4 regions of the Mesorhizobium sp. M7A.F.Ca.MR.176.00.0.0 genome follow, and region 1 is predicted to be linked to each of the others. Evidence: predicted binding sites of a transcription regulator. Region 1 holds the regulator's gene; each other region holds the start of a gene.
The links. Region 1 encodes PhoB, which activates phosphate uptake and scavenging genes when phosphate is short. Its sites were predicted from a motif close to TGTCATNNANCTGTCAT; they were not measured.
Positions count from the first base shown of each region.

Region 2: a site for PhoB is predicted at 3,512-3,528, ahead of ppk2 (polyphosphate kinase 2). Genes of this name have one in related genera too.
Region 3: a site for PhoB is predicted at 4,636-4,652, ahead of pstS (phosphate ABC transporter substrate-binding protein PstS). Genes of this name have one in related genera too.
Region 4: a site for PhoB is predicted at 4,141-4,157, ahead of EOB59_RS12975 (esterase-like activity of phytase family protein). Genes of this name have one in related genera too.

Region 1 is NZ_RZTC01000020.1:16,434-23,685, forward strand. It holds gene pstC (phosphate ABC transporter permease subunit PstC) at 1-1,459, shown strand, start outside; gene pstA (phosphate ABC transporter permease PstA) at 1,456-2,772, shown strand; gene pstB (phosphate ABC transporter ATP-binding protein PstB) at 2,790-3,614, shown strand; gene phoU (phosphate signaling complex protein PhoU) at 3,641-4,348, shown strand; gene phoB (phosphate regulon transcriptional regulator PhoB) at 4,365-5,054, shown strand; gene EOB59_RS09550 (ROK family protein) at 5,071-6,318, opposite strand; gene xylF (D-xylose ABC transporter substrate-binding protein) at 6,589-7,252, shown strand, end outside.
Region 2 is NZ_RZTC01000026.1:11,229-18,480, forward strand. It holds gene EOB59_RS11325 (multidrug efflux MFS transporter) at 1-729, opposite strand, end outside; gene EOB59_RS11330 (GntR family transcriptional regulator) at 910-1,575, shown strand; gene EOB59_RS11335 (DUF982 domain-containing protein) at 1,688-1,921, shown strand; gene EOB59_RS11340 (hypothetical protein) at 1,988-2,140, opposite strand; gene EOB59_RS11345 (aldo/keto reductase) at 2,317-3,360, opposite strand; gene ppk2 (polyphosphate kinase 2) at 3,636-4,556, shown strand; gene EOB59_RS11355 (dihydrofolate reductase family protein) at 4,605-5,252, opposite strand; gene EOB59_RS11360 (HepT-like ribonuclease domain-containing protein) at 5,489-5,857, opposite strand; gene EOB59_RS11365 (nucleotidyltransferase domain-containing protein) at 5,838-6,134, opposite strand; gene hemB (porphobilinogen synthase) at 6,175-7,212, opposite strand.
Region 3 is NZ_RZTC01000016.1:63,547-70,798, forward strand. It holds gene EOB59_RS08220 (cation:dicarboxylase symporter family transporter) at 1-1,275, opposite strand, end outside; gene EOB59_RS08225 (transporter substrate-binding domain-containing protein) at 1,278-2,117, opposite strand; gene EOB59_RS08230 (SDR family NAD(P)-dependent oxidoreductase) at 2,304-2,996, opposite strand; partial or broken gene EOB59_RS36065 (esterase) at 3,191-3,298, shown strand; gene EOB59_RS08240 (anhydro-N-acetylmuramic acid kinase) at 3,366-4,481, shown strand; gene pstS (phosphate ABC transporter substrate-binding protein PstS) at 4,858-5,862, shown strand; gene EOB59_RS08250 (Na/Pi symporter) at 5,941-7,252, shown strand, end outside.
Region 4 is NZ_RZTC01000031.1:14,744-21,995, reverse strand. It holds gene EOB59_RS12985 (trimethylamine methyltransferase family protein) at 52-1,605, opposite strand; gene EOB59_RS12980 (FAD-dependent oxidoreductase) at 1,618-4,029, opposite strand; gene EOB59_RS12975 (esterase-like activity of phytase family protein) at 4,273-5,757, shown strand; gene EOB59_RS12970 (L,D-transpeptidase) at 5,843-6,628, opposite strand; gene EOB59_RS12965 (MATE family efflux transporter) at 6,775-7,252, shown strand, end outside.

The sequences.
Region 1 (7,252 bases):
CTTGCTCGTACTGGCCATCGTCGTTGCCGTCGGCCTGGTTGCCTTTTTCATCGGTCGGCAACGTGCCGCGGCCCAGGACAATGGCAAGGTCAAGCCGCATTCGCGCGCCCACTATCATGGCTGGTGGGCCTTCCTGCTCGCCGTTCTGCCTGCTCTTTTGCTGCTTGCCGTCTGGACCGTCGGGTCTTCCGTCTATCTGGACCGACACATTCACACTGCCTTGCCCGAGCGCACCGTCGACAGCAAGGTTGCCAGTGAGGCACTGGATGTCAGCCTGGTAAAGAGCCTCGCCAGGGGCCTGCGCAAACTCGATGCAGGCACACTGGCCGCAATGCCGGCCAGCTTTGCCGAGCTGCAGCCGCTGCTCGCCGCCAAGGGTGTGGCACTGGCGAGCGACACGCAGGATTACATGATCCCGATCGCCATCGAGGCGAACAAGGTCCAGGACCGGCTCGGCCTGTTCGGCGCCATTGTCATTCTCGTTTCCTCGATCGCCGGCGCCTTCTATGCGCTCAGGCAGATCGAGCCGCGCGCCAGGGCCCGCAACAATGTCGAGAGGCTGATGCTGTGGGGGCTGCTTGCCGCCTCCACCATCGCCATCCTGACCACCATCGGCATCGTGCTTTCGATGCTGTTCCAGACGATCACCTTCTTCGAAAGCGTCTCGCCGATGAGTTTCTTCTTCGGCACCGTCTGGGATCCGCGTTTTGCCGCTGCCGGTTCGGGCGGCAGCCAGGGCCAATTCGGCCTGATCCCGCTTCTTGCGGGCACGCTCTACATCGCCGCCGTCGCGCTGCTGGTTGCGGTGCCGGTCGGGCTGATGTCGGCTGTCTACATGGCCGAATATGCAACGCCCAAGGTGCGCTCGGTGGTCAAGCCGGCGCTTGAACTGCTGGCCGGCATACCGACCATCGTCTACGGCATCTTCGCCGTCGTCACGCTTGGGCCGTTCCTGCGCGACCTGTCCGCGGCGCTGACCGGCGGTTCGCCCTTCATCCAGGGCCAGAGCATCTTCACCGCCGGCCTGGTCATGGGCGTCATGCTGATCCCGGTCGTGTCCTCTCTTTCGGACGACATCATAACCGCGGTGCCGCGCGCCATGCGCGACGGGTCGCTTGGCCTCGGCGCGACCCGCTCCGAGACGATCAAGCGGGTGATCCTGCCGGCTGCACTGCCCGGCATCGTCGGCGCCATCCTGCTGACCGCCTCGCGCGCCATCGGCGAAACGATGATTGTCGTGCTGGCGGCGGGCGTCGCCGCCAACCTCACCGTCAACCCGTTCGAGGCGATGACGACCATCACCGTCAAGATCGTCAACCAGCTCACCGGCGACCTCGAGTTCAATTCGCCGCAGACGCTGGTCGCCTTCGCACTCGGCCTGACGCTGTTCGCGCTGACGTTGGTGATGAACATCGTCGCGCTCTACATCGTGCGCAAATATCGGGAGCAGTACGAATGACCGACATTTCCATGGATACGATGGTCAGGGCGGCGGCCCATCCGCGCCGCGACATCGGCCTGAAGGCCCGTTACGCCGCCGAACGCCGTTTCCGCATCTATGGCGTCGTGGCGATTTCCGTAGGCCTGGCGTTCCTGGCAATCATGCTGATCACCATCGTCTCGAAAGGCTACACCGCCTTCTGGCAGACGACGGTATCACTGCCGATCTCGTTCGACGAGAAGGTGATCGATCCTTCCGGCAAGCGTGCAACCGATCCGAGCGTTCTGATCAAGGCAAATTATCCCAGGCTCGCCGAAAACGCGCTTGTGGCCAAGCTCGGCATCTCTCCTGATGACAAGCCGATGATCCAGAAGCTCAAGGGCTTCCTGTCGGAAGGCGCCCGCGTCCAGTTGCGCGACATCGTTGCCGCCGATCCGTCCGTGATCGGCACGACACGCAACGTCAACATCCTCGCCGCCGCCAATCTCGACTCGGCTTTCAAGGGCCAGATCGACCTCAGTGTCGAGGAAGCGCGACGCAAGGTCTCGGACCAGCAGATCACCTGGATGAACAAGCTCAAGGCCGAGGGCGCGATGGCCGAGCACTTCAACAGCGGCCTGTTCACCTACGGCGCCTCCAGCCGCCCGGAAACCTCGGGCATGGGCGTGGCGATCATCGGCTCGTTTTATATGATGGTAATCGTGTTGCTCCTGGCGCTGCCGATCGGCGTCGCCGCCTCCATCTATATGGAGGAGTTTGCCAAGAAGAACCGTTTCACCGACCTTATCGAGGTCAACATCAACAATCTGGCAGCGGTGCCGTCAATCGTCTTCGGCTTGCTCGGCCTCGCGGTGTTCATCAATTTCCTGGGCATGCCGCGCTCCGCCGCTTTCGTCGGCGGCCTGGTGCTGACACTGATGACGCTGCCGACGATCATCATCGCGACGCGCGCTGCACTTGCCGCGGTGCCGCCGTCGATCCGCTCGGCGGCTCTCGGTCTTGGCGCCTCCAAGATGCAGATGGTGTTCCAGCACATCCTGCCGCTTGCCGCACCCGGCATCCTCACCGGCACCATCATCGGTCTAGCGCGTGCGCTCGGTGAAACCGCGCCCCTGCTGCTAATCGGCATGGTCGCCTTCGTCGCCGATCCACCGACGACGCCTTTCGATCCGGCCACCGCGCTGCCGGTGCAGATCTATATGTGGGCGAACGAGGCCGAGCGCGCCTTCGTCGAGCGCATGTCGGGCGCGATCATCATCCTGCTCGTCTTCCTCATGGCCATGAACATCACCGCGATCGTGCTTCGGCGTCGGTTCGAGCGGCGCTGGTAGAAAAAAGGCATTTTGGTATGAACATCATGACCGAACAGTCCCTTGAAAATGCAGTGGGCGATAAGATGAACGCCAAGTCGAACGAAGTGATCAAAATGCGCGGCGACAAGGTCGGCGTGTTCTATGGCGAGAAGCAGGCGCTGTTCGATGTCAATCTCGACGTCCGCCTGAATCAGGTGACGGCGCTGATCGGCCCCTCCGGCTGCGGCAAGTCGACCTTCCTGCGTTGCCTCAACCGCATGAACGACACCATCGATTCCGCGCGGGTAACCGGCAAGATAACGCTCGACGAAGAAGACATCTACGACAAGAACATCGATGTCGTTGAACTCAGGGCGCGCGTCGGCATGGTGTTTCAGAAACCCAATCCGTTCCCCAAGTCGATCTACGAGAACGTCGCCTATGGCCCGCGCATCCACGGATTGGCCAAGCGCAAGGCCGACATGGATCAGATCGTCGAGTCGAGCTTGAAGAAGGCGGCGATCTGGAACGAGGTGAAGGACCGTTTGCAGGAACCTGGCACGGGTCTTTCCGGTGGCCAGCAGCAGCGTCTGTGCATTGCACGCGCCATCGCCGTGTCACCCGAGGTGATCCTGATGGACGAACCGTGTTCGGCGCTCGACCCGATCGCCACTGCTCGCGTCGAGGAACTGATCGACGAACTGCGCCAGAACTATACGATCGTCATCGTCACCCATTCGATGCAGCAGGCAGCGCGCGTGTCGCAGCGCACCGCGATGTTCCATCTAGGCTATCTGGTCGAGGAGGGCGCCACCGACAAGATGTTCACCACCCCCGACGACAAACGCACCCAGGACTACATCACCGGCCGGTTCGGCTGAGCTCAGGCATATGAGGGACGAAGATCATGGGTGAACATACCGTTGCATCTTTCGATGAGGATCTGGAGCAGATCAGCCAGCTGATCCGCGACATGGGCGATCTCGCCCGCTCGATGGTCAGTGGCTCGACCAAGGCTTTGCTCAATTCGGACAATGCGCTGGCGCAGCGCGTGGTTTCCGACGATGCCATCATGGATGCCCGCCAGCGCGAGCTGGACGATCGCGCCATCACGCTGATCGCCAAGCGCCAGCCAATGGCCAACGATCTGCGTGCGGTGGTCGGTTCGATCCGCATGGCCGGCGACCTCGAGCGCATCGGCGACCTTGCCAAGAACATCGCCAAGCGCGTCGGCACTGTCGGGCTGAGCGTCACGCCGCACGATCTTTCGCATTCGATCGACGCGATGGCGCAGCTGGTGCTGATCCAGGTGCAGGGGGTCGTCGACGAGTATGCCGCCGCTGACGCGGCAGCGCTTGCCACGCTCAGAAACAATGATGAACGCATCGACGTCAAATACACCTCGGTGTTCCGCGAGCTGCTGACCTACATGATGGAAGATCCCCGCAACATCACGGCGTGCACGCACCTGTTGTTTTGCGCCAAGAACCTCGAGCGGATCGGCGACCACGTGACCAACATCGCCGAAAATGCCTACTATGTTTTGACCGGCACGCAGCTGCCAGCCAATCGTCCGAAGCAGGACGAGACGGCAATGTCCGCGCCAGCGGCATAACAGGGGTGACCAGCCGATGATCGCACCACGCATCATGGTGGTGGAGGATGAGGAGCCGCTAGGCGTGCTGCTCCGCTACAATCTTGAATCCGAAGGTTACCAGGTCGAGGTGGTGACGCGCGGCGATGAGGCCGAAATCCGGCTGCAGGAGAACGTTCCCGATCTTCTGGTGCTCGACTGGATGGTGCCTGCGGTTTCGGGCATCGAACTCTGCCGGCGCCTGCGAATGCGTCCCGAGACCGAGCGGCTGCCGATCATCATGCTGACCGCGCGAGGCGAGGAAAGCGACCGCGTGCGCGGCCTGTCGACCGGCGCCGACGACTATCTGGTCAAGCCCTTCTCGACGCCAGAGTTCATGGCCAGGGTCAAGGCGCTGCTGCGCCGGGCCAAGCCGGAAGTGCTGTCCAGCGTGCTAAAGGTCGGCGATATCGTGCTCGATCGCGAGTCGCACCGTGTCTATCGCAAGAAGAGCGAGATCCGGCTTGGGCCGACGGAATTCCGCCTGCTCGAATTCATGATGCGCCATCCAGGCCGCGTGTTCTCGCGCAGCCAGCTGCTCGACAATGTCTGGGGCGAGACGATCTACATCGACGAGCGCACGGTCGACGTGCATGTCGGCCGGCTGCGCAAGGCGGTCAACAATGGCCGTATGCCTGATGTCATCCGCACGATCCGTGGGGCCGGATACGCCATCCGAGAGGACTGAACTCCCTCGTTTGAACTCACGCCACGTTCTTGCCGCCGAAACCGGATCTCGCCTGCACGCCCGGCGCAAAAATCTCCTGATCGACGAAGATCAGCGCCCGCATGGCGCAGCCCTCGCGGATCAGCGGCAGTTCGTTCGGCTCGGTGTCGAAGGAAATCGATTTGGAATGCTGGCCGCCGGCGGTCTGGGCAATCGCTTGCCGCAATGCCGGCTCGATCAGGTCGAAGGCGGCGGCGCTGACACCGACCATGGCGACCGGCGCCGGATCGATCAGCGCGAACAGGCTGCCGAGGCCGTAGCCGAGCGCTTCGCCGGCCTTGCGATAGGCTTCCCGTTCGGGTCCGTCACCTTCGCGGGCCGCGGCAGCCAGGGCGCGCATGTCGGCGTCGCTGACATCGGCAACGGGTTCTGCATCCTCGCCCATCTGCCTGGCGTTGCGCCAGATGGCGTAATTGCCCGCATAGGCTTCGACGCAGCCGCGCCGTCCGCAGCGACATAGCGCGCCGTTCGGCCGATGGATCATGTGGCCGAATTCGCCGCCCGAAGAATGGGTGCCGGTGAACAATTCGCCCTTCAGCACCAGTCCCATGCCGATGCCGTGCGACAAAAGGATAGCGATGAAATCGTCGCGGTAACGATCGGGGTCGCGCCAGCGCAGCGCCACCGCCATCATGTTGCAGTCGTTCTCCATTATGGCAGGGATGCCGAACTGGTCTTCGAATATGTCAGCGAAGGCGATGTCGGTGTGCGGCGTGATCGGCGACCACAGCATGGCGCGGGCACGGGTGTCGGTGATGCCCTGGATGGCCAGCGCGATGCGGGCGATGCTGCGCACGTCCAGGTCGGGATCTGCCAGGCGGCGCCGCACGATGGCCGTGCATTCCCCGATCAGCGACTCGCGCGACATCGTCAGCGTGTCCAGCCGGCGCTGTTCCTCGGATATTACCTGGCCGGCATAGTCGATGACGGCGACGGAGAGGAAGTTCAGCGACAGCACCACGGTCATTACCGCGGCCGCTTCCGGATTGAGACTGAGGCCGACCTGCGGCCGGCCGCGTTTGAGTGAGCCGGCCTCGCTCGGCTTGCTTTCGGTCAGGATGCCTTCGACGATCAGGTCCGCTGAAATCGCCGAGATGGTCGAATGGCTGAGGCTTGTGGTCGCGGCGATCTCGGTTCGCGACGGCTGTCCGGCGCGGCGCACTGCCGCGATCACCATGGCGCGGTTGCGGCGGCGCAGATCGTCGTGGCGGATTCCGACCGACATGTTCTTTCATATCCTCCCGGTCGCTGCGGTTCCTCCTGCCCCTGGAACGCTGTCGGTGACGCCGGTAAATACTGGCAGAAGCTGCAGGCCGTGTCATTTATTTATTCCGAGACTCGAAAAAAACTCGAAATGACATCAAAATCCATCAGAATCGATGTTGACAGCGTTCGGGCGTTGGCCCAGTATTTTTTCGAGGCTCGAAAAAATAGAGCCTCTGTGCCGGCCCTCGGGTCAGTTTGGTCGCGCCATACGCGGCGCAGGGAGGATAATATGAAAAGATTCACGGCCGCCATCCTGGCGGGTGCCGCCATGTCGCTGACGCTCGCGTCTGTCGCGCAGGCGAAGGACAAGGTCGTCGGCGTTTCGTGGTCCAACTTCCAGGAAGAACGCTGGAAGACCGACGAAGCCGCCATGAAGACGGCGATCGAGGCCGCTGGCGACAAGTACATCTCCGCCGATGCGCAGTCCAATCCCGGCAAGCAGCTTACCGATGTCGAAAGCCTGATCTCGCAGGGCGCCAATTCCCTGATCATCCTGGCGCAGGACGCTTCGGCCATCGGCCCGGCCGTGCAGAAGGCGCTGGACGAAGGCATTCCGGTCGTCGGCTATGACCGGCTGATCGAGAACAAGGACGTCTTCTATCTGACCTTCGACAACAAGGAAGTCGGCCGCATGCAGGCCCGCGAAGTGTTCAAGGTCAAGCCGGAAGGCAACTACGTCTTCATCAAGGGCTCCGGTGCCGATCCCAATGCCGACTTCCTGTTCTCGGGCTCGATGGAAGTGCTCAAGGAAGCCATCGACAGCGGCAAGATCAAGAATGTCGGCGAAGCCTACACGGATGGCTGGCTGCCCGCCAACGCCCAGAAGAACATGGAGCAGTTCCTGACCGCCAACGACAACAAGGTCGACGCGGTGGTCGCGGCCAATGACGGCA
Region 2 (7,252 bases), on a different contig from region 1:
GGTGGCGAAGCTCAACAGCATGCCGGTCGCCAGCATGGCGACGACAGGCCGCTTGTCCGGGATTTGTGCCCAGCCGCCTTTCTGCTTCTGCTTCGCTGCGGCGTCCGCTGTTTTCGGCCGGGGATTCTCCTTGATCAGAAACGTGGTCGCCAGGAACGCCAGGAAGATGACGCCGCCGGAGAGGAGAAAGGTGGCGCGGATGCCGATCAGCGGCGGCAGGGCGCCGCCCACCAGTGGGCCGACCAGAGCCCCACCCGTGATGCCGGCCGACAGCAGGCCCAGCGCCCAGCCGGAGCGTTCCTTCGGCGTCTGCATGGCAACGAGGATGGTCGATCCCGAGGAATAGCCACCGGCAAACCCGATCAGCAGCCGCAGCAGCACCAGTTGCCAGACCGTCTGCACCATGCCGGTCAGCGACATGCATATGGCCATGCCGAAGCTGGCGCGAACCAGCATCACCTTGCGGCCGTACCGGTCGCCGAGACGTCCCCAGAGCGGCGCCACCAGCGCCGCCGCGAAGAACGTCGCGCCATAGGCAATCCCCGACCATTGCACGATCGCGGCGTGGCCCTCGGCGCCGAGCTGCTCGATATAGAGCGGCAGGAACGGCAAAAGCAGCGTCATGGCGACAAGCGTCGAAAACGATCCGGCAACGCACACGAACAGATTGCGCCGCCAGTGGATGTTGTAGGTGCTGTCGGTCGCCGGGGGCGTGTTCTGCTGCTGCATGTCATATGTCCTGTCCCAGCAACTCTTATCGATGCTTGCTGCGGATACCAATTTGGGATACCAAGATGGTGCCCCTGATGGACGCAAGCTTGACCGCTGTCAATGCGACCGTCTCAAACGTGATCGGAAAAGGCGGCCGGCAAGACGATCGCCAGCAACGATCAGAAAATGGAAACGACAATGTCGCAGATGCAGAGCGTCGAAAAACAGCTTCGGCAAATGATCCTGGGCCTCGAGATCGGCCCCGGCGAGAAGCTGACCGAGCGCTGGATCGAGAGCCGCTTCGGCGCGTCGCGAACCCCGGTCAGGGCAGCACTTCTGCGGCTTGAGACCGAGGGCCTGGTCGGCAGGGACGGACGTGGCTGGACGGTGTCGCCGATCAATCTGGCTGAACTCGAGCAGATCGCCGTCTACAGGGAAGCAGTCGAGGTTGCGGCGCTTCGCCTGACATGCAGCCTGGCGGACCGGAGCGCCGTCGATGTCATCGAGGCGATGCTCGAGTCCTGCGACAACGACACGCCGCGCGAGGAATGGCATCGCGTCGGCATGGATTTTCACATCGAACTGGCGCGTCTGTCGGGCAATGAATTCCTGTTCCGGGCGGTGCGCGATGCCATGACGCGCCTGTCGCGGGCGCGCTGGCTGGAGGTTCGCGACGAAGCGGCCCTCAGCCGCGCCTGGGCCGAACATCGCGCCATACTGGCGTCGGCACGCCTTGGCGACGCCGATGAAGCCGCGCGCCTGCTGTCAGACCACATCGTCGGCAGCCGCGACCGGCTGGTGACGTCGCTCGCCAACGATCGGCGCGGTCTTCGCGCCAGAGGCTTTGCCGTCGTTGCTGCTTAAAGGTGGATGAAGGGCGCAAAGCGGCGTCTGGACGTATGCGCACTTTCGCCTCGCTTCGCAGACGCCGATGGCGTAAGGAGCGGCCATGGAAAACAACCGATTTGAAACACCTGTGACTGTGAAGTCAGTCGCGGCGGGAAGCACTCAGCTCTTGCGCACGGCGCGTGAGGCTTCCGACTACCTCCTCAACAGCTGGCCCGGCAAGCGCAGCCCCAAGCATCGCGCGGCCCTGCAGGCCTGCCATGACGCACTCGCCGGCGACAAGCCGGCGATGAACGCCAGGCGTGCCTTCATCGCGGCAGCACGCGAAGTGGACGTGTTCGTCAGCGACAAGGCGCCCGCCTGACACAAGCCGACATTTGGGGCGGCAATCTGGATTGAGGCACGGCCCGCATCTGCGGGCCGTTTGCCGTCACTTTGCCGTTTCGGTTTCGGCTTCAGTCTCGTCTTCGGGCTTCGAACGTTCCCGCGCTGCAACCTTGGCTGCCAGCTTCTCGGCCTTCTTGGCCGCCTTCTGGCGGTCGCGTTCCTTGCGTTCCTGATCGTAGTTTGGTGGTCGCGCCATATTGGCTCCTTTTCACTGCCTCGCGGCTCTGGTCCTGCCTAGGAGCATTAGCCGTCAAACACAACAGCTGAAGCGATAGTGCGTCGATGATGGCCAGGCTTGCAAGATGCGCGTCGCAATGAAGGGGCCAGGTCCATCATTGCGGCGGCCAATACCTATCGCCATCGATTTGCCGATCAGATGCCGCTTCGGTCAATCACCAGATCTGCAGCACCAAAACGGTCCTTTGCCGTCAGCTGCTGGTGCCAGTAGGGATAGAGCAAGGGCGGCCGGCTGACCGCGTCGAGGCGCTCGCGCTCCTCGCCGGAAAGCACCAGGCTTGCCGCCGCGATGTTGTCCCGGAACTGCGTTTCCGTCCTGCCGCCGATCACCAGCGAACTGACGGCCGGCCGGCCAAGCAGCCAGGCCAGCGTCACCTGCGCTGCCGACACGCCGCGCTGCGTGCCGATCTCGACAAGCACGTCGACGATCCGCCACAGCCGGTCCTCGTCGCGGATCGGCGGTTCGGACCAGCCGGCAAGCTGGCGGGCGGTGGGGCTGTCGCGGCGGTATTTGCCGGACAGCAATCCGCCGGCGAGCGGGCTCCAGACCAGAACGCCCAACCCCTGGTCGACGGAAATCGGCAGCAACTCGTACTCCGCCTCGCGCGCTTCCAGCGTGTAATGGATCTGTTGCGTGACGAAGCGCGGCTGATGATGGCTGTCACTGATGCCGAGCGCCTTCATCACCTGCCAGCCGGAATAGTTGGAGCAGCCGACATAGCGGATCTTGCCTTGGGCAACCAGCGTGTCGAGCGCGCCGATGGTTTCCTCCAGCGGTGTCACGCCATCCCATTCGTGCAGGAAATAGATGTCGATGACGTCGGTCCTGAGTCGCTTCAGGCTTTTCTCGCATTCGCGGATCAGGTGATGGCGTGACAGGCCTTCATCGTTCGGGCCTTTGCCGATCCGCATCCGTGCCTTGGAGGCGATCAGCACGTCACCCTTGCGCTTGCCGCCGAGCGCTTCGCCGATGATTTCTTCCGAAATGCCATTCGAATAGACATTGGCGGTGTCAATGACATTGATGCCGGCGTCGATGCAGAGATCGATCATCCGGCGCGCCTCGTCCAGGTCTGTCTTGCCGACAGCCGAAAATGCGCCGGCGCCGCCGAACGTCATGGTCCCCATGGTCAGCGTCGATACTTTCAGGCCGGAACGGCCGAGAGTGCGGTATTCCATGTCGGTCCTCGCGATTGCATTGAGAAGAGGTTGGGAAGGGCGCCCCAATGTGGATGCTATTTGTATGACAATTTGCGCGGTATGTCTCGATGCCAGGGCGGCGGATCGATCATGCCTCGCGGGTTTTGCAGTGGTGGCGATCAGGTCAGGCTGCAATAAAACCGTCATTGCAGGCCTATATTGAAGTCGGCTCAGGCGTTGCCGTTCCGGGCTGTAAGCCGGAGTTTGGGGCGCCGGACCTGAATCGACAGAGCTTGCAAGTGGAGCAGCCGATAATGACCGAGCTAAAACAGAATTCTCCGGCCCGGGATTGGCTTGAAGCCGAACTCGCCGACACGCTCGACGAAGACTATGAGCTCGAAATGTCGGAGCCGGCGCTGTCGATGGAGATCGCCAAGATCTACAAGAACTCGCATCCGCCTTCGATCGATCGCATGCAATATTTTCGCGACCTGATCACCCTGCAGTCCGAATTGATCAAGCTGCAGTCCTGGGTCGCCTACCACAAGAAGAAGCTGGTGGTGATCTTCGAGGGACGCGATTCGGCCGGCAAGGGCGGTGTCATCAAGCGCATCACCCAGCGGCTCAACCCGCGCATCTGCCGCGTCGTGGCACTGCCGGCACCGACCGAGCGCGAAAAGTCGCAATGGTATTTCCAGCGCTATGTCCCGCATCTGCCGGCCGGCGGCGAGATCGTGCTGTTCGACCGCTCATGGTACAACCGCTCGGGCGTCGAGCGGGTGATGGGCTTTGCCCAGCCCGATCAGGTCGAAGAATTCTTCCACGACGTGCCGGAGTTCGAGCGCATGCTGGTCCGCTCGGGCATCACCGTGGTCAAATACTGGTTCTCGATCACCGACGAGGAACAGCAGATGCGCTTCCTGATGCGCATCCATGATCCAATGAAGCAGTGGAAACTGTCGCCGATGGATCTGCAGTCGCGTGTGCGCTGGGAGCAGTACACCAAGGCCAAGGAAGAGACCTTCGCCCGCACCAACATCCCGGAAGCGCCTTGGTTCATCGTCGAGGGCAACGACAAGAAGCGCGCGCGGCTGAACTGCATCGACCATCTGCTCAAGCAGCTGCCTTACGAGGAAGTGCCGCACGAGGAGATCACTTTGCCGGAGCGCGTCTTCAACCCCGAATACGAGCGCCAGGTGCTGCCGCGCGAGCTCTACGTGCCGGAGAAGTATTGATGGATCGCTCCCTTCTCCCCGTATAGTGACGGGGAGAAAAAGCTGTAACTACGCCCGCTTGATGGTGACGTGCGTGGCAAGCGGCGTCGCCACCTGCTCGCTGCAGATATAGCCCAGCTTGAGCATATCGAGGCCGGCGAAAAGGTTCTCGCCCGAGCCGAGCAGCACCGGCGCGATCGCCAGATGCATCTCGTCGATCAGTTTTTCCTGCAGATATTGCCGGATGGTGGCGACGCCGCCGCCGACCCGCACGTCCTTGCCGCCAGCGGCAGCCTTAGCCTGTTCAAGAGCTGAATGGATACCGTCAGTGACGAAGTGGAAAGTCGTGCCGCCCTCCATCGTGATCGGTTCCCGCTTGTGATGGGTGAGCACGAAAACCGGCACATGATAGGGCGGGTTGTCGCCCCACCAGCCCTTCCAGCTGTCGTCAGGCCACTCGCCGCGGATCGGCCCGAACATGTTGCGGCCGAGGATCCAGGCGCCGACATTCTCGAAGCTGCGCGCCGCGAACGCCTCGTTGACGTCGGTGGTGCCGCCATCTTGTCCGAGCACCTTCTCGCGGAAGGTGCAGGTGTCGACAAACCACTTGTGCAAGGATTCCCCACCGACGCCGAGAGGATTTTGCAGATCCTGATCGGGACCGGCGCCATAGCCGTCGAGCGACAGGGTGAAAGCGTTGACGCGAAGTTTGGACATGCGAGCCTCCTCGATAACCGATTGTATTTTGCAAGCAGTTGTTTGTAGCAAGCTGATTGTGAATTGCAACCGGTATTTTCAAAGAACTTTGCCGCACCGCACGTGCAGAGCAGAAAGATCCGGCAGTCTCGACGCGAGCAAATGTTCCGTTGCCATGCAATTGCTTATGACGAGAGAAATATCGCGGTTCCTTCCTTGCGACGCGAACAGGATGCTGCCGCAAGTGTCAGCCACAACTATCGGCGCTGCGACGCTTCGAGCATACGTTCGACAGCAAGACGCAGTGGCGGCAGGCTGTCGGTCACCACCGCCCATACTATCGCACCGGAGGTTTTGTGATATTCGTGACGCAAAACGTTGCCTATCCCACGAACTTGTTTCCATGGAATCTCGGGAGCAAGGGCTGCCAAATCATCGGGAATGTGGCGGGCAGCTTCGGAAATGATTTCGATCCCGCGCTCGATGCCATGTCGGAGCAGCCAGTCGCTATTAAAGTCATCCAGCGTCTTGCCCGCGGCGGCAGCAAGATGCCGTCCAGGGCCTCCATGATTTCGGCTAGAATCGGTTCGATCCGGCGCACTGCCATCAAAATATGCGCACAGCAGATTGTTCGATGTCGGCCTTCAACATGGGATTGAGGCTGTCGCGGGTGGTGATATCGATCTCCGCTGACATCTTCTCCTCAAGAAATTGCTTGATGCCGACCAGATCAATCAGCGAAAAGCGTCTTGCAGGATCATAATCGATGAAGAGGTCGAGATCGCTGTCAGGCCCTGCGTCGCCCCGTAAAATCGATCCGAACAGATAAAGCGAAGTCGCGCCCATGCCCTTGATGGCATCTGCATTTCTCTGCAACCGCTTTATGACCTCATTCCTGCTCATGAATTCATTCTAGCGGATTGCGTTAAAATTCCAAAGCTACCTAGCGGCCCCCCTTCAGCATCTCCGCCACTTCGGGTGCGAAATAGGTCAAGATGCCGTCGCACCCGGCGCGCTTGAAGGCGAGCAGCGATTCCAGCATTGCCTTCTCGCCGTCGATCCAGCCATTGGCGCCTGCCGCCTTGATCATCGAATATTCGCCCGACACCTGGTAGGCGAAGGTCGGCATCTGGAACTCGTCCTTCAGCCGCCGGATGATGTCGAGATAGGGCAGGCCGGGCTTGACCATCAGCATGTCGGCGCCCTCGGCGATGTCCTGTTCGGCCTCTCGCACCGCCTCGTCGGAATTGGCATGGTCGATGTAATAGGTCTTCTTGTCGCCCTTGAGCAGACCGGCGGTGCCCACCGCCTCGCGATAGGGACCGTAGAAGGCCGAGGCGAATTTGGTCGCATAGGACATGATCGCCACATCCTGAAAACCATTGGCGTCAAGCGCGTCCCGGATGGCGCCGATGCGGCCGTCCATCATGTCGGACGGCGCGATGATGTCGGCACCGGCGGCCGCCTGGATGACGGCAGCGGCGGTCACCTGTTCCACCGTCTCGTCGTTGACGATGATGCCGTCGCGCAGGATGCCGTCATGGCCGTGGCTGGTGAACGGGTCGAGCGCGGCGTCGGTGATGATGCCGATCTGCGGCACCGCATCCTTGATCGCACGGGTGGCGCGGTTGATGACATTGTCGGGATCGAGGATGTGCGAGCCGGTCTGGTCGCGCAGCGAGATGTCCACATTGGGGAAGGTGGCGAGTGCCGGAATGCCGAGTTTTGCCGCGCGCTCGGCCTCCTTGACGGCGAGATCGATCGACAGGCGGAAGACGCCGGGCATGGCGGCGATCGGCTCGCGGACACCCTTGCCCTCGACGACGAAGATCGGCCAGATCAGGTCGTCGACCGTGAGCCGGTTCTCCTGCACGAGACGGCGCGACCAGTCGGCCTTGCGCATGCGGCGCAGACGGCGGCTGCCGGTGATCTCGTCGACGCCGCGCGCGCCGGCGGGCTTTGCGGGGGTGAATTTGTTCATCGCCAATACTCTCGTTCGGGCAGGCTTTTACCACGAGCTC
Region 3 (7,252 bases), on a different contig from region 1:
CGCCGCGACGGTGCAAACGCTGGCCAGCGTCATGAACGTGTCGACGGCTGCATCCACCGCGACGAACAGGACGAACGCCGCCTCGAAGGGAAGCTTCAGGTAGCCGCACACGATGGACATCTGGGACAGGATGAGCAGGCTACCCATGCCGCCGGTGGTGAGCGCGAGAAGCGCTGAGATGATGCCGACGAGCACGAGGTCCGAGACTGCAAGCTGGTGGCCGTAAAGCTGGGCAATGAAAAGCGCACCCGAGGTGTAGAGCAGCGCTGGGCCTGTACGCAGCAATGCCGCCTGCAGCGGCACGAGCAGTTCGACCACCACCAGGCTGAACCGCAGGCGCTCGCTCAAAAGGTTGATGACCCAAGGCAGCGAGGCGACCGTAGAGCGTGTGGTGATGGCCACCATGAGAAGGGGCTGGCAGGTCTTGATCGTGGTCCAGTAGCTTCGTCGCGACCGGATGGCGATAATGGCAAAAGCCCCGGCAACGAATATGAGGCAGGAAAGGCCCATCACCAGCAGGTAACCGCCCATCAGCGTGAGCGGCTTGGTTCCGGTCGACGCGGTCTGGTCCGCGATCAGGATGAAGGTTGCAAAGGGCAACCCCCAGATGAACCAGTTGGTGAGCACCGTGCAGGCCCGGTAGACCGCGTTGAGCGCCTGGGTCAGGCTCATGGACGAAGGCTGGGGAATCTTCCCCATCGCGAGCCCGAAAAGCAGGCAGAACAGCAAAACCTGGATGGTCTGGCCCGAGGCAAGCGCGTTGAAGACGTTGTTCGGCACCAGGTCGAGCAGGATCGAGTGCCCGCCATTGGGATCCCCATTGGAGGGCGGCGGCTGGAACGGGAAGGCGAGATCGGTGGACACGCTGCCTTGCGAATTGATGAACTCGCCAAGCTCGATGCGCGACTGCGGATTCTCGATCTGGCCCGGCTGCAGGATCAACGACAAGGTGCCGCTCACCAGCACGCTCAGGAACGACACGACCAGAACGGCCATACCCACCTTGCCGAGGTAGCGGACCGATTTGGGATCCTGGACCATTGCCGTGATGGAGAAGATGACCGACGAGACCAAATAGGGCAGGACGACCATCTTGAGGAAATTCAGGTAGAGCTGTGCGACAGGGCTGATCGCATGGGCAAAGTCTGGATAGTAGAGGCCGCACATTATCCCTGCAGCAATCATCACAATCGTCGTCACCGGAGATCGCAGGATACGCCTTGCTGCGAGGCGCCAGTCGAAAGGCAGGGGTCCGGCTACCTCGGAGATGGCCATCGTCAGGCTTTGCTCCCCAGGCGATAGCGGGCGATGATCTCATCCGTGTTGAGAATCTGCTGACCCCGCGCGAGATCGAGATAGAGATCGACAAAGGCCGCGAGGTGCGGATTGTCGGGCCGCACGCCGACTGCGATCGTATCGACCTTGTCGGTCAGCGTGATCGAGCGCGCGACAACCGTCATCGACGGATCGTCGACCATCAGCTTCTTGATCTCGAAATCATCGCGATAGGCCATGTCGATCGTCCCGTTTCGAATCGCATCGATGATCAGATCCCAGCTTGCCAGGCGGTGGATTTGCGCATGCGGGAAGGTCGTGGCCGCATAGGTGGCGAATGAAGAGCCCTCGATCACGCCAAGATCGCCTGAGAAATCACGGACGATCTGTTCGGCCGGTTTGCCTTGCGCGATACGCGCCAGGTTGAGGCGGTTGGCGATCAGCCCTTGCCGCAGCATGGCGTAGGGGCGGGAATAGATGATCGACCGGCCGCGCTGAAGCGTCCGGCTGAGCTTGCCAATCGCCATGTCGGCCTGTCCGGAACTGACCTGACTGACGATATCGTCGAACGTTGCGGCGGATCGGTCGAATACCGGCTCGACGCCAAGCGCCGCGGCGATGCCGTGGGCCAACTCCATGTCTATGCCATCGTCCCCCGATCCGTCGGCCGGAAAGAACGGATTGGAAGCGAAGGCCGGCATTGCGATGCGCAATGCATCGCCGCTCGCGATAGGTTGAGGGGCGTTCTCCGCCTGCTGTCCCGGAGTGCTGGCTGCGCGGGCTTGTGAAATCAGCAACCCGCCGCTCCCGGCCGCAAGCAGTGTACGACGTGTAACCGACATGCGCGTTCTCAATTAACCCGGGAAAGCTGCAACATGCACAACCCGCGTTAAACAAACGTATATATTACACTGTGCCTTTTTATGTATTGGATAAGCAGCTCAGCGCCACAAAATATCAGCATTGCCTAATATATTAGGAAAAGCGGAAGGATCGCGTTGCTTCCCGCCGGGCGATCAGGTGGGTTGTCAAAACGTCTCAATCCAGGGCCGTAACTCAAGCTCCGAGCTCCAGGCGCTGCGATGCTGGCGATGGGTTGTGAGATAGGCCTCGGCGATGGCATCCGGCGACAGGCGGCGGTCCGGCCGGTCGGGATCGGCTGCCTGTCCGGGCGGCGCGATCTGGCCGTCGATAATGAAATGGACGACGTGGATGTTCTGCGGGGCGAGTTCGCGGGCCATGGACTGCGCCAGGCCGCGCAGGCCGAATTTCGGCATGGCAAAGCCGGCCGAGCCGGGAAAGCCCTTCACACTGGCAGTGGCGCCGGTGAACAGGATCGAACCGGATCCCCGGACAAGCAGCCGGCGCGCCGCCTGCTGGCCGACCAGGAAGCCGCCATAGGCGCCGACCAGCAATGCCTGTTTGACCGCTTCCGCATCGAGCTCGGCGATCGGGCCGCGGGTGCGTGCGCTGGCGTTGAACACCACGAGCGCCAGCGTGCCGGCCTTGTCGGCGGTGTCGAACAGCCTGGCGACGGACGCAGCGTCGGCGACATCCGTCTCAACGGCCAGAGCACCGGTTTGGTCGATCAGAGCGCTGAGCTTCTCGACGTTGCGGGCGGCCAGAACCACGCGAAAGCCTTCGCGGGTGAGAAGGCGCGCAAGCGAGGCGCTCAGACCAGCGCCCGCGCCTGCAATAACGGCCACATCGGATGAGGTCATGATTTTTCTCTCCTTGCGGATTTCGGCGGAAGCGTTTCGCCAGATCAGGCAAGGTCGCGCCTTCGCGGCCGGCAGGCAAGAGGTGGCATCGCTGCGGTTGTTGAGCCAGACGGCCGCAAACCGGCGTTGCGCGGTCCGGTATCGCCAGTGGCGCTACGAGGATAGGTCCGCCTCGGCACCGCGACCCCCGCCTCGACAGGGGCAAGGCTTGGACCTTGCTCACCAACCGGATCCATCCGACACGTGATTTCGACAGAGGAACCGTTTTGCTTCGTCAAGCGGTCGGCGATCTCATCAATGGGGACTGGAGCATGGTCCCGAAAAGTGGGAAACGGTTTCGGAAAGATCATGCTCAACAAGGAAACGACTATGGAACCAATCTGGGCCGTCGGCCTGATGACCGGCACGGTGCTGGACGGCAACATCGACGTCGCGCTGATCAAGACCGACGGCGAACGTATCGAGGATTTCGGCACCTATCGGCTGATGCCCTATCCTCCGTCGATCCGCTCCCTGCTGGAAGAGACGCTGACGGAGGCGCGGGCGTGGAACTTTGTCGGGCCGGAGCCGGCGATCTTCCACACCGCGGAGGAAGCCCTGACGCGTGCCCAGTCAGCAGCCGTCAAGGAATTGGTCGAAGGCTATGGCATGACGATGGCCGATATCGGCGTCGTCGGTTTTCACGGCCAGACCGTTCTGCATCGCGCGCCGCAGGTTGGACGGTTGGGCCAGACAAGGCAACTCGGCGATGGTGAGCTGATGCATGCCATATTGGGTACCAAGGTCGCTTACGATTTCCGCTCGGCCGACATGCGCGCCGGGGGGCAAGGCGCGCCGCTGGCCGCGGTCTATCACACGGCGTTGATGCGCGGCGCCGGCGCCAATGGCGAGGTGGCCGTACTCAATCTCGGCGGCGTCGCCAACATCACCTGGTGGGATGGCATCGACAATGTCGTTGCCTTCGACACCGGACCGGCCAACGCACCGCTGAACGATTTCATCAAGTCGAAGGGGCTCGGCGAGATGGACCGCGACGGCGCGCTCGGCGGTGCGGGCAAGGTGGACGAGGCGCGGCTGGCCAAGCTGCTGCAGCACCCCTATCTCACCAAGCCCTATCCCAAATCGCTGGACCGTTTCGACTTCGGCGCCGCCATGGCGGACGGGCTGGATGCGGAGGATGGCGCGGCACTGCTGACCGCCTTTACCGCTGGAGCCGTCGGCAAGGCACTCGACCTCTTACCAAGCCGTCCGAAAAAACTGGTGGTCAGCGGCGGCGGCCGCCACAACCCGACCATGATGGCGATGCTGACCAGCCGTGCCGGCGTCGAAGTGGTGCAGGCCGAGAGCCTCGGCTGGAGCGGCGATGCGGTCGAGGCGGAGTGTTTTGCCTTCCTCGCGGTGCGCGTGCTGCGCGGCCTGCCAATCAGTTTTCCGAGCACGACCGGCGCACCGCGGCCGATGCGGGGCGGAAAACTCGCCAGTTAGAGCCTCTTCCATCCCGGAACGGGATGGTCTCTATCTCAGTGTTTGAGGATGACCTTTCCCGCCCGGCCGACTTTCAGGCGATGCGGCTTTTTGCTCAGGTTTTGCAGTCGAAAGGTCTTCGGAATAGTCGAAAAGCTTTTCCGCCGGGACCCACTGTCATCCAACCGTTAAGAAGAATTAATACAAGACAACAGCGATCTTGTTTTCAGCTGACGCCTCATTTCGCAGGCGTATGGCCATTGATGCGCGCCTACATAGCGGCGGCAGTATAGTTGGGATTCAATTTATGTTGTCAGCAGGTTTAGCCTTATTGCGCGGTGCACGGCCGACGGTTTCGGGGGCGGCAGCTGCGCTCGCCCTTGCAATCATCGGGGCCATGATCGGATCCGCTGCGCGGGCTGAGCCCATTCGCGGTGCGGGGTCGACACTGGCCGCGCCGATCATCGGCAAGTGGGCAACGACATACAAGGCTGCACGCGCCGACGGCGGCGACTTCTTCACGCTGGACTGGACCGTCGATTATGAACCAGTCGGATCCCTTGCCGGCCTGATGCGGCTTGCGCAGCCCGAACTGGATTTCGCCGCCACGGATGTTCCCGTGCCGGCTGATGATCTCGCCAGGAACGGCCAGCAGCAATTTCCGATCGTCATGGGCGGGATCGCGGTGGTCGCCAATCTCGATGGCCTGCCGGAGCAAGGTCTGCGCCTCTCCGGCCCGGTGATCGCCGACATCTATCTGGGCAAGATCAAGTCCTGGTCCGATCCTGCGATAAGGGTGCTCAATCCCGACATAGCCCTTCCCGATCTCGCCATCAGCGTCATCCACCGGCAGGACGGTTCGGGCTCAACCTATGTCTTCACCGAGTTTCTGTCATCGACAAGCGAAGACTGGAAGACGAAGCTTGGAGCCGACACTCTGATCGACTGGCCGCTCGGGACAGGCGCGGAAGGTACGCAAGCGCTTCTTCGTGCCGTGGCTGCGAGCAAGGGAGCGATTGCCTACGCCGAATACGGCCAGGTTCTTCGCGCCGGCCTTCCCTTCGCAGCGGTCCAGAACAAATCCGGCAAGTTCGTCAAACCGGACCCGCAGGGCGTGCAAGCAGCGGCCACCTCCGTCGCCTGGGGGGAAACGACCGACTTCTTCGCCTCCCTCACCAATCGCAGCGGAGATGGTGCGTACCCGATCAGCACGGCGGTGTTCGCCGTTGTCCAGGTCGCGGGACGTTCGGAACATCGCTATCGCCGCGTGCATGATCTTTTCCGGCTCGCCTTCGCGCAAGGTGCCGGCGACGCCACCGCACTCGGCTATGTGCCGCTGCCGAAAGCGCTCATTGGCCAGATCGAACAGTATTGGGCAAGGCAATTGCCGGTCGGAAACTGACCCGAACGAAAGCTGCCTTGCGCAGCAACTGAACTTCATACCGCGTCGTCGTGGCGACTTGTTGGGGGCCTGCCTGAAATGGACATAGATATCTTCAAGGACATCCTCGTGCCGGTGATCGGCGGCTTGGGCATCTTCATGCTCGGTCTGGATTTCATGGCAAACGGCATCCAGGCGCTGTCGGTCAACCGGATGCGCGACTTTCTCGCCAAGGCAGCCGGTACGCCGGTCAAAGGCGTGCTGGCGGGAACGCTGATCACGGGCGTCATCCAGTCGTCGACGGCGATGAGCGTCATGGTCGTCGGGCTGGTCAATGCCGGTGTCATCGCCCTGCGGCCGGCGATCAGCGTGATCATGGGCGCCAACATCGGCACCACGCTCGGCAACGGGCTCATCGCCCTGCCGCTCGGTCCGCTCGGATTGATCCTGGCCGGCGTGTTCTCGCTGGTCTACTGCTTCGCCAAAAGCGAAAAGGTGAAGAACATAGCGCTCGCCTGCATGGGTTTCGCTCTGATCTTCTACGGCCTCAATTTGATGACCGGCGGCCTGCGTCCGCTTCGCAACCTGCCGGAAGTCATGGCGCTGCTGCAGACGCTGACGGCCGACTCCTACCTCAACCTTTTCAAATGCGTGTTCATCGCCGCCGGCGTGACCGCGATGATCCACTCGTCCTCGGCGACGATCGGCATCGTCATGGGCCTTGGCGCGGCGGGCATTCTCGACTGGACAACCGCCGTCGCCTTCTCGCTCGGCGCCGATCTCGGCACCACGATCACGTCGTGGATGGCTTCGCTCAACCTTTCGAAGAACGCCAAGCGGACCGCCTATGCGCACATCTCGTTCAATATCATCGGGGTGTGCATCACCATCCCTCTGTTCTTCGTCTCCATCCAGGTGCTGGAATGGGCCATGCAGTTCTTCGGCGGCGATCCGGCCGTTCCGGTGATTGTCGACGGCAAGGAGACCTTCCCCTTGGTGCCGGTCGCGGTCGGCCTCTACTCGACCTTCTTCAACGTCTTCAACACAGTGCTGCTGTTCCCGTTCATCGGCGTGTTCGAGCGGGCGCTATCGCGTGTCGGCCACACGGATGCCGACGACGCGGAGGATTTCTCGACGCCGAAATTCCTCGACCGCAAACTGGCCAGCGATTTTGCCAAGGCCATTCCCGCCGTGCAGCAAGAGACGGCCCGCCATCTGGAGGCCGGCGCCATGTTCCTCGACATCGCACGCTCTTCCAAGAAGGCGCCGTCGGATCCGGGCGAGCACTATCTGGCGACCGACATCCTCAGCCGCGATATCCGCGCCTACACCGCCGCGCTGATGAAGGAGGATCTGCCTTACGAACAGCTCGATCTGATCGCCAGCCTGATCGAGGAAGCCGACTTCACGG
Region 4 (7,252 bases), on a different contig from region 1:
GCTGCAGGTTCCGGATCGCGCCACAACCAGGGCGATCAGCGAAAGCCGGCCTTAAGACACCGGCGCCGCTCCGCCCTCTGCCGTGCGCCGCGCGATAAACTCATCCAGCACGCCTGATGTGGCGGCAGCCGTTGCCGGCGGCGCGAAATCGGAAAGCACCCGCCTCCAGACGCCGGTGGCGCGCTCGCTCGCTGTCTTCGAGCCGCTCTGCGTCCAGTTGCCGAAATTCGACCAGTCGGCCACCAGCGGTTCGTAGAAGGCGGTGCGGTAGCGCGCCATGGTGTGGCCGGCCGAGAAGAAGTGGCCGCCCGGCTGCACCTCGGCGATCGCCTCGAAGCCGATCGTATCGGTATCGCCGGGCGTCGCGGCGCAAAGTTCAGCCACCGTCTGCAGCGCCTCGATGTCGGTGATCAGTTTCTCGAAGGAGACACTGAGGCCGCCCTCCAGCCAGCCGGCGGCATGGATGCACATCGTCGCCCCGGCCAGCACCGAGCCCCACAGCGCGAACTGCGTCTCGTGCGCGGCCTGCGCGTCTGAGATGTTGGCGGCACTGCCGCCGCCCGATCGCCACGGCAGTCCGGTGAAGCGCGCCAGCTGACCGGCGCCCAACGTCACCTTGACGTGCTCGGGCGTACCGAAGGCCGGCGCGCCGGACTTCATGTCGACATTGGAGGAGAACGAACCGTAGACGACCGGCGCACCCGGCCGCACGATCTGCGCCAGCGTCAGCCCGGCGAGCGCTTCGGCATGCTGCAGCGTCAGCGCGCCGGCGACCGTGATCGGCGCCATGGCGCCCGCCAGGCAGAACGGCGTGATGACGGAGATTTGGCCCGCGCGGGCGAAATCGATGATGCCTTGCGCCATCGGGATGTCGAGCTGGCGCGGCGAGTTGGTGTTGATGACGGTGTAGCAATATGCATTTGCCAGAAACTCGTCCTGCGACAGGCCGCGCGCCAGACGAATCATCTCGAACCCGTCCTCGACTTGCGGGGTGCCGCGCGCGAAGACGAACGGGAGCTTGTCCGACAGCGTCAGCTGCGCGCGGTTGACGGCATAGTGGCGAAAGCGGTTGTCGACATCCTGCGGTTCGATGCAGGGCCCCAGCATATGCAGCACGTCGAAATGCTGCACCAGCCGCATGAGATCCTCGAAATCCGCCAGTGTTCCCGGCCGCCGGCCGCGCTCGAGATCCGTGACGTTCGGCGCCCCGCATCCGGCGAGGAAGGTCATCGAGCCGAGCTCCAGCGTCAGATCGCGGGCGCGCGAACCGGCGTGAGCGTGGATCGATCTCGGCGCCGAGGCGAGTGCCGCCGTCACCATGTCGCGGCCGATGCGCACCATGTCGGTGTCCGGATCGACCAGCGCGCCGGCGCTGGCGAAGTGCTCACGCGCCTGCGGCAGCAGCACCTTGATGCCGAGCTCTTCCAGCACCCGCAGCGCCGTTTCGTGAATCGCGGCCACCTGATCATCAGAAAAGATCGGCTGCGGCAGGAACGGGTTCTTCAGCGAATGGTAATTGGGACGGCGGCTGCTTTCGCTGCCGGCCTCGCCCGTGCGTCCACGCCGGCGCTCGCGCCTGCCGTCCCGTGCCGCGTCATCGACCATCGGAAATCCTCCTCATTGCCGCATTGCCTTGCCCAGGGGATCATAGGGCGAGGCCGCGACGACATGCGCCGGCCGTTCCTCCCCCACGACATGCACGGAGAGCGCGGTGCCCTCGCCCGCGAAATCGCGGTCGACCAGCGCCAGCGCCAGGCTCTTGCCGATCGTATAACCGTAACCGCCCGAGGTGACGAAGCCGACGCGCCGGCCCTGATGCCAGACCGGCTCGAAGCCGCTGGCATCGGCGTCGAGCGCATCGATTTCCAGCGTCACCAGGCATTGGCCGCTGCCGGCCTCCCGCTGCTTCAACGCTGCTTCGCGGCCGATGAAGCCGCTCTTGCCGAAAGCGATGAAGCGGTCGAGACCGGTCTGGCCCGGCGTGTAGCCTTGCGTGAATTCGCGCGACCAGATGCCAAAGCTCTTCTCCAGCCGCAGTGCATTGAGCGCGTAATAGCCGATTTCGGCAAGGCCGAGATCCTCGCCCGCCGCCAGCAGCGTTTCGCGCAGAGTGGCATGCATGGTCACGGGGCAACTGATTTCGAAGCCGAGCTCGCCTGATATAGACAGCCGCGCTACACGGGCCTGCACCATGCCGATGTCGAATGTGCCGCAGGCCATGAACGGCAGCGCTGCGCCGGACACATCCTGATGCGTCGTTCGCTCCAGTATTTTGCGCGCATTCGGCCCCGTCAGCAGGAAGCCGCTCATCGTGTCGGAGAGGTCGTCGACGGTGACGCCTTCAGCCGCATGGCTCTCGAACCAGCGCATGTGGAATTCCCGGAGATAGTAGGAGCCCATCAGCCAATAGCTGCCGCCGCCCCAGTTAAAGACGGTGAGGTCGCCCTTCAGCCGTCCGTCATGACCGAGCATCGGCGCCAGGCCGGCCCGCCCCGGCTTCGGCAGCCTGCAGGCGAGCAGCCGGTCGAGCCAGGCTTCCGCACCTGGCCCCGCCACCGCATAGCGCGAATAGGCCGAGATATCGACGAGACCGGAGGCGCGCCGCACCTGCAGCGCCTCGTCGCCGACGATGTCGAAGGCGTTGGAGCGCCGCAGCGTCGTGTTCTCGGCAAATCCCATCGGCGCGAAATAGGCCGGGATTTCCAGCCCCCAGGAAGCCGTCCATTCGCATCCCGCGGCCGTCATGCCCTCATAGGCGCCGGGGCGTTTCAGCGGCCGGCCGGCGGGCAGCCGTTCATTGGGAAAGGTCATGACGAAGCGGCGCGAGTAGAACTGGCGCGTCGTCTGCTTGAGATATTCCCGGTTGGCGGCGAAGGCACCATAGCGGGCGACGTCCATGCCGAAAATGTCGGCCTGCGGCTCGCCATAAATCATCCATTCGGCCAGCGACTTGCCGACGCCCCCGCCCTGGCTGAAACCGGCCATGACGCCGCAGGCGACCCAGTAGTTCTTCAATCCGCGCACCGGCCCGACGATCGGATTGCCATCCGGCGTGAAGGTGAAGGCGCCGTTGACCCATTTGCGGATGCCAGCCGTCGCCAGGCAAGGAAAGCGCTCATGCGCCTTGGCGAGTTCGGGGCTGATGCGGTCGATGTCTTCCGGGATCAGCTCGATGCCGTAGTCCCATGGCGCGCCATCCATGTTCCAGTGCTTCGGGTTCTGCTCGTAAACGCCGAGCAGCACGCCCTTGCGCTCCTGCCTGAGATACGAAAAGCCGTCGAGATCGACGGCGATGCCGATTTCCCTGTCCAGCGCCGCGATCTCGGGAATGTCCTCAGTGATGAAATAATGGTGCTCCATCGGCGTCACCGGCAGATCGACGCCGGCCATGCGGCCGAGCTGCTTTGCCCACAGCCCGCCGGCATTGACGACATGCTCGGCGATGATGGTGCCCTGCTCCGTGACGACATCCCAGCGACCGTCGGCGCGCGGCTTCAACTCGACCACCCGGTTGCGCAGGATGATGTCGGCGCCGCGCTTTTTTGCAGCGCCGGCATAGGCGTGCGTCGTGCCGTACGGGTCAAGGTGACCCTCGTTGGAATCATGCAGGCCGCCTAGCACGCCGGTGACGTCGACGATCGGGCAGATCGCCTTGATCTCGTCGGGCGTGACCAGGCGCGCGGTCTCGATGCCGACCGACTGAAACACCGCCCAGGCCGATTTCAGCCACTCCCAGCGCGCGGGATCGCTGGCGATGTTGACGCCGCCCGTCATGTGCAGGCCGATATCCCAGCCGGATTCTGCCTCGATCTCGCGGTAGAGATTGATGGTGTAGTCCTGCAGCGCGGCCACGTTGGGGTCGGCGTTGAGAGCATGGAAGCCTGCCGCCGCGTGCCAGGTCGAACCGGCCGTCAGTTCGGCGCGCTCGATCAGCGCCACATCGCTCCAGCCAAATCGCGTCAGATGATAAAGGACGGAGGCTCCGACCACGCCACCCCCGATGACGACTGCGCGGTAGTGCGACTTCAAGGCTTCCCTCCACAGTTAGTCCGAAGGCTGGAGCATATATGCACTAGACATAAGTGTCTAGTGCCGCGCGCGCGCATCGTTTTTCGTCGACCGTCGGCATGCACTGCGGATTGTCACGCAAGCATCATGTTCGCGCCGTAGACCGCGTTTCGGGGAGGCTTGCACGGCATCATCGATGTCGAACCTCTTTCAGTTTTTCGTCCCGCGACCGCTCCGGCACATCCGTCACAAAGAGGATTATCCATGAAACACCTGTATCGAACCGCGTCGCTCGGCGTCGCGCTGGCCTTGTTCACCGCCTTGACGCCGGCGCTCGCCGACAGCACCGCGACCGTCGGCGGCACGAGCTTTGTCAACAAAGGGCTGGTCGGCGTCGGCCGCATCCCGGCCGCTCAGCGCGACAAGTTCGGCGAGACGTTTGGTTCGGGCTCGGGCATGTCGATCGACACATCAGGCTGGACGCATGAGGCCGCCGGCTACAAAGGTTCGCTCTGGTTGCTGCCGGATCGCGGCTACAATGTCGTCGGTACCACCGACTACCGGCCGCGCCTCAACACCGTCGCCATCGAGTTTACCCCGGTGGCACCAGGTGCGGCACCTGCTGCCGGCCAGCGGCAGACCGGCGTCAAGGCAACGCTCGCCGACACCATGCTTCTCACCGACGACAAGGGGGCTGATGCCACAGGCCTCGATCCGCTCAACGGCGTGCGCGCGGCAAGCGGCGACATGCCGATCCTGCCGCAAGCCGACAATGGCAAGCTGGCGCTCGACAACGAGGCGATCGTGCGGCTGCCCGATGGTTCGATGTTCATCTCCGACGAATACGGCGCGAACATCTATCGGTTTTCCGCCGACGGGCATCTGCTGTCGGCAACCCAGCCACCGGCCGCGCTGGTGCCGATGCGCCACGGCACGCCGAACTTCGCCTCGGACAATCCGGGACCCGGTGCCGCCGAGCCCGATCCGAAGGATCCCGACACCGGCCGCCAGAACAATCAAGGCCTCGAAGGCATGGCGATGACGCCCGACGGCAAGTTCCTGATCGCCGTGCTGCAGTCGGCGGCCAGGCAGGACGGCGGCGATTCCGGCTCGACCCGCCAAAACACCAGGGCGCTGGTCTATGACGCGTCCGACCTCGCCCATCTCAAATTGGCGCACGAATATGTCGTGCCGCTGCCGGTGTTCAGGGATGCCAAGCGCAAGACCAAGGTCGCCGCGCAGAGCGAGATCGTGGCGCTCTCCGACAAGAGCTTCCTGATGCTGGCGCGCGACAGCGGCAACGGCCAGGGCCTGAAGGGCGACGCCTCGCTCTATCGCCAGGTCAACGTCGTCGACCTATCCACCGCGACCGACATCGCCGGCGGCGCCTTCGACGGCGCTGACAGGCCGGTCGCCCCCAAGGGCGTGGTCGACCCATCGGTGACACCGGCCAAGCTGACGCCATTCATCGACATCAACGACAGTGCCGAGCTCGGCCGCTTCGGCCTGCACAATGGCGTGCCCAACGACCAGGATAACCTGTCCGAGAAGTGGGAGGCGATGTCGGTGGTCAGCGTGCTCGATGCGAAGCTGCCCGACGACTACTTCCTGTTCGTCGCCAACGACAACGACTTTCTCGCCCAGGACGGTTTTCAGGTCGGCGCGCCCTACAAGGCCGAAGACGGCGCCAATGTCGACACCATGTTCCTGGTCTATCAGGTCACGCTGCCGGGACTGGCCAAGAAGTAACGACCACTGCACGGACGGGCGCGCTTGGCGCGTCCGCCCGGAGCACTATTGCTGGTGTTTTTCCAGGCAGATTGATTGAGAAGGCTTACTTCAAGAACTCCGCGTCCTTCGGGACGCCCGCATCTATCGGCTCGGCGGTTCTGCTCGACACGGCCATGATCTTGCCGGCGGCCAACAGGTTGGGACGCACGAAGACCTGAGCGGGGCCGTTGACGCGGCTGTAGAGGTCGATGATGTCCTGGTTCATGAAGCGCACGCAGCCCGACGAAGCGTTCTTGCCGATGGAATCCCACTCCGGCGTGCCGTGCAGCCGGTACATCGTGTCCTTGCCGTCGCGGAACAGATACAGCGCGCGGGCGCCCAACGGGCTCTGCGGGCCGGGCGGCATGCCGTCCTTGTATTTCGCCAGTTCCGGCCGGCGCTGGATCATCTCCGGCGGCGGCGTCCAGACCGGCCACTTCTTCCTCGCCTGGACCACGGCGCTGCCGGTCCATCCGAAACCGGCTTTGCCAAGGCTGACGCCATAGCGAATAGCTGTGCCGCCCTCGCGCACCAGATAAAGGAAGTGCTCAGACGTATCGACGACGATCGTGCCGGGTTTCTCCCCGGTCGGATCAGCCACGATCTGGCGCACGAATTTCGGATCGACCTTGGCAACCGGGATTGCCGGCAGTTGATAGCCCTCGTCGACACGCGCCGCATACATGCTTGCGGCATCGCCGAAAGCCGGATCGCTCGGCGGTGCTGCATCCGGCGGCGGCGGCGCCACGTCTGTTGTTGTACACGCCGAAACAGCCAGGGCGCCCAAAGCGGATGCGCCGAGAAACGCGCGCCGGTTCAGGCGCACAGAAAACAGCGGAATATCGGACATGCCCCCCCCCCGGGCTTATCCAAGATCTGATAGGAATGCGGCCCCACGCATCGAGGATCAATATCCCATTCCGGAAGCTTTGAGAACATGATTAGATCAAGGCACAACCTGTGTTCCGTTGTATCGGCAATCATCGCGGACGCGACTTGAAACAAACCTTCGCCGAGCTGCCCGCCATGGACGAAAAAAATCCCCCGCGCCGGCGCACCGGCGACCTGACCAGCGGCCCGATCCCGCGCACGCTCTTGCTGTTCGCCCTGCCGGTGCTCGGCTCCAACGTGCTGCAGTCGCTCAACGGTTCGATCAACGCCGTCTGGGTCGGCCGTTTCCTCGGCGAATCGGCGCTGACCGCCACCTCCAACGCCAACCTCGTCCTGTTCCTGATCCTCGGCACCGTGTTCGGCATCGGCATGGCGGCCACCATCCTGGTGGCCCAGTCGGTCGGTGCCCGCGACCTGCCCGAGGCGCGCCGCATCGTCGGCACCAGCGCGACGTTCTTCTTCCTCGTTTCCGTTATCCTCGCGGTCTGCGGCTGGATCTGGGTCGACGCCATTCTCAACACGCTCGGCACACCGGCCGATGCCTTGCCGCTCGCGCGCTCCTATCTGCGCATCATCTTCGTCG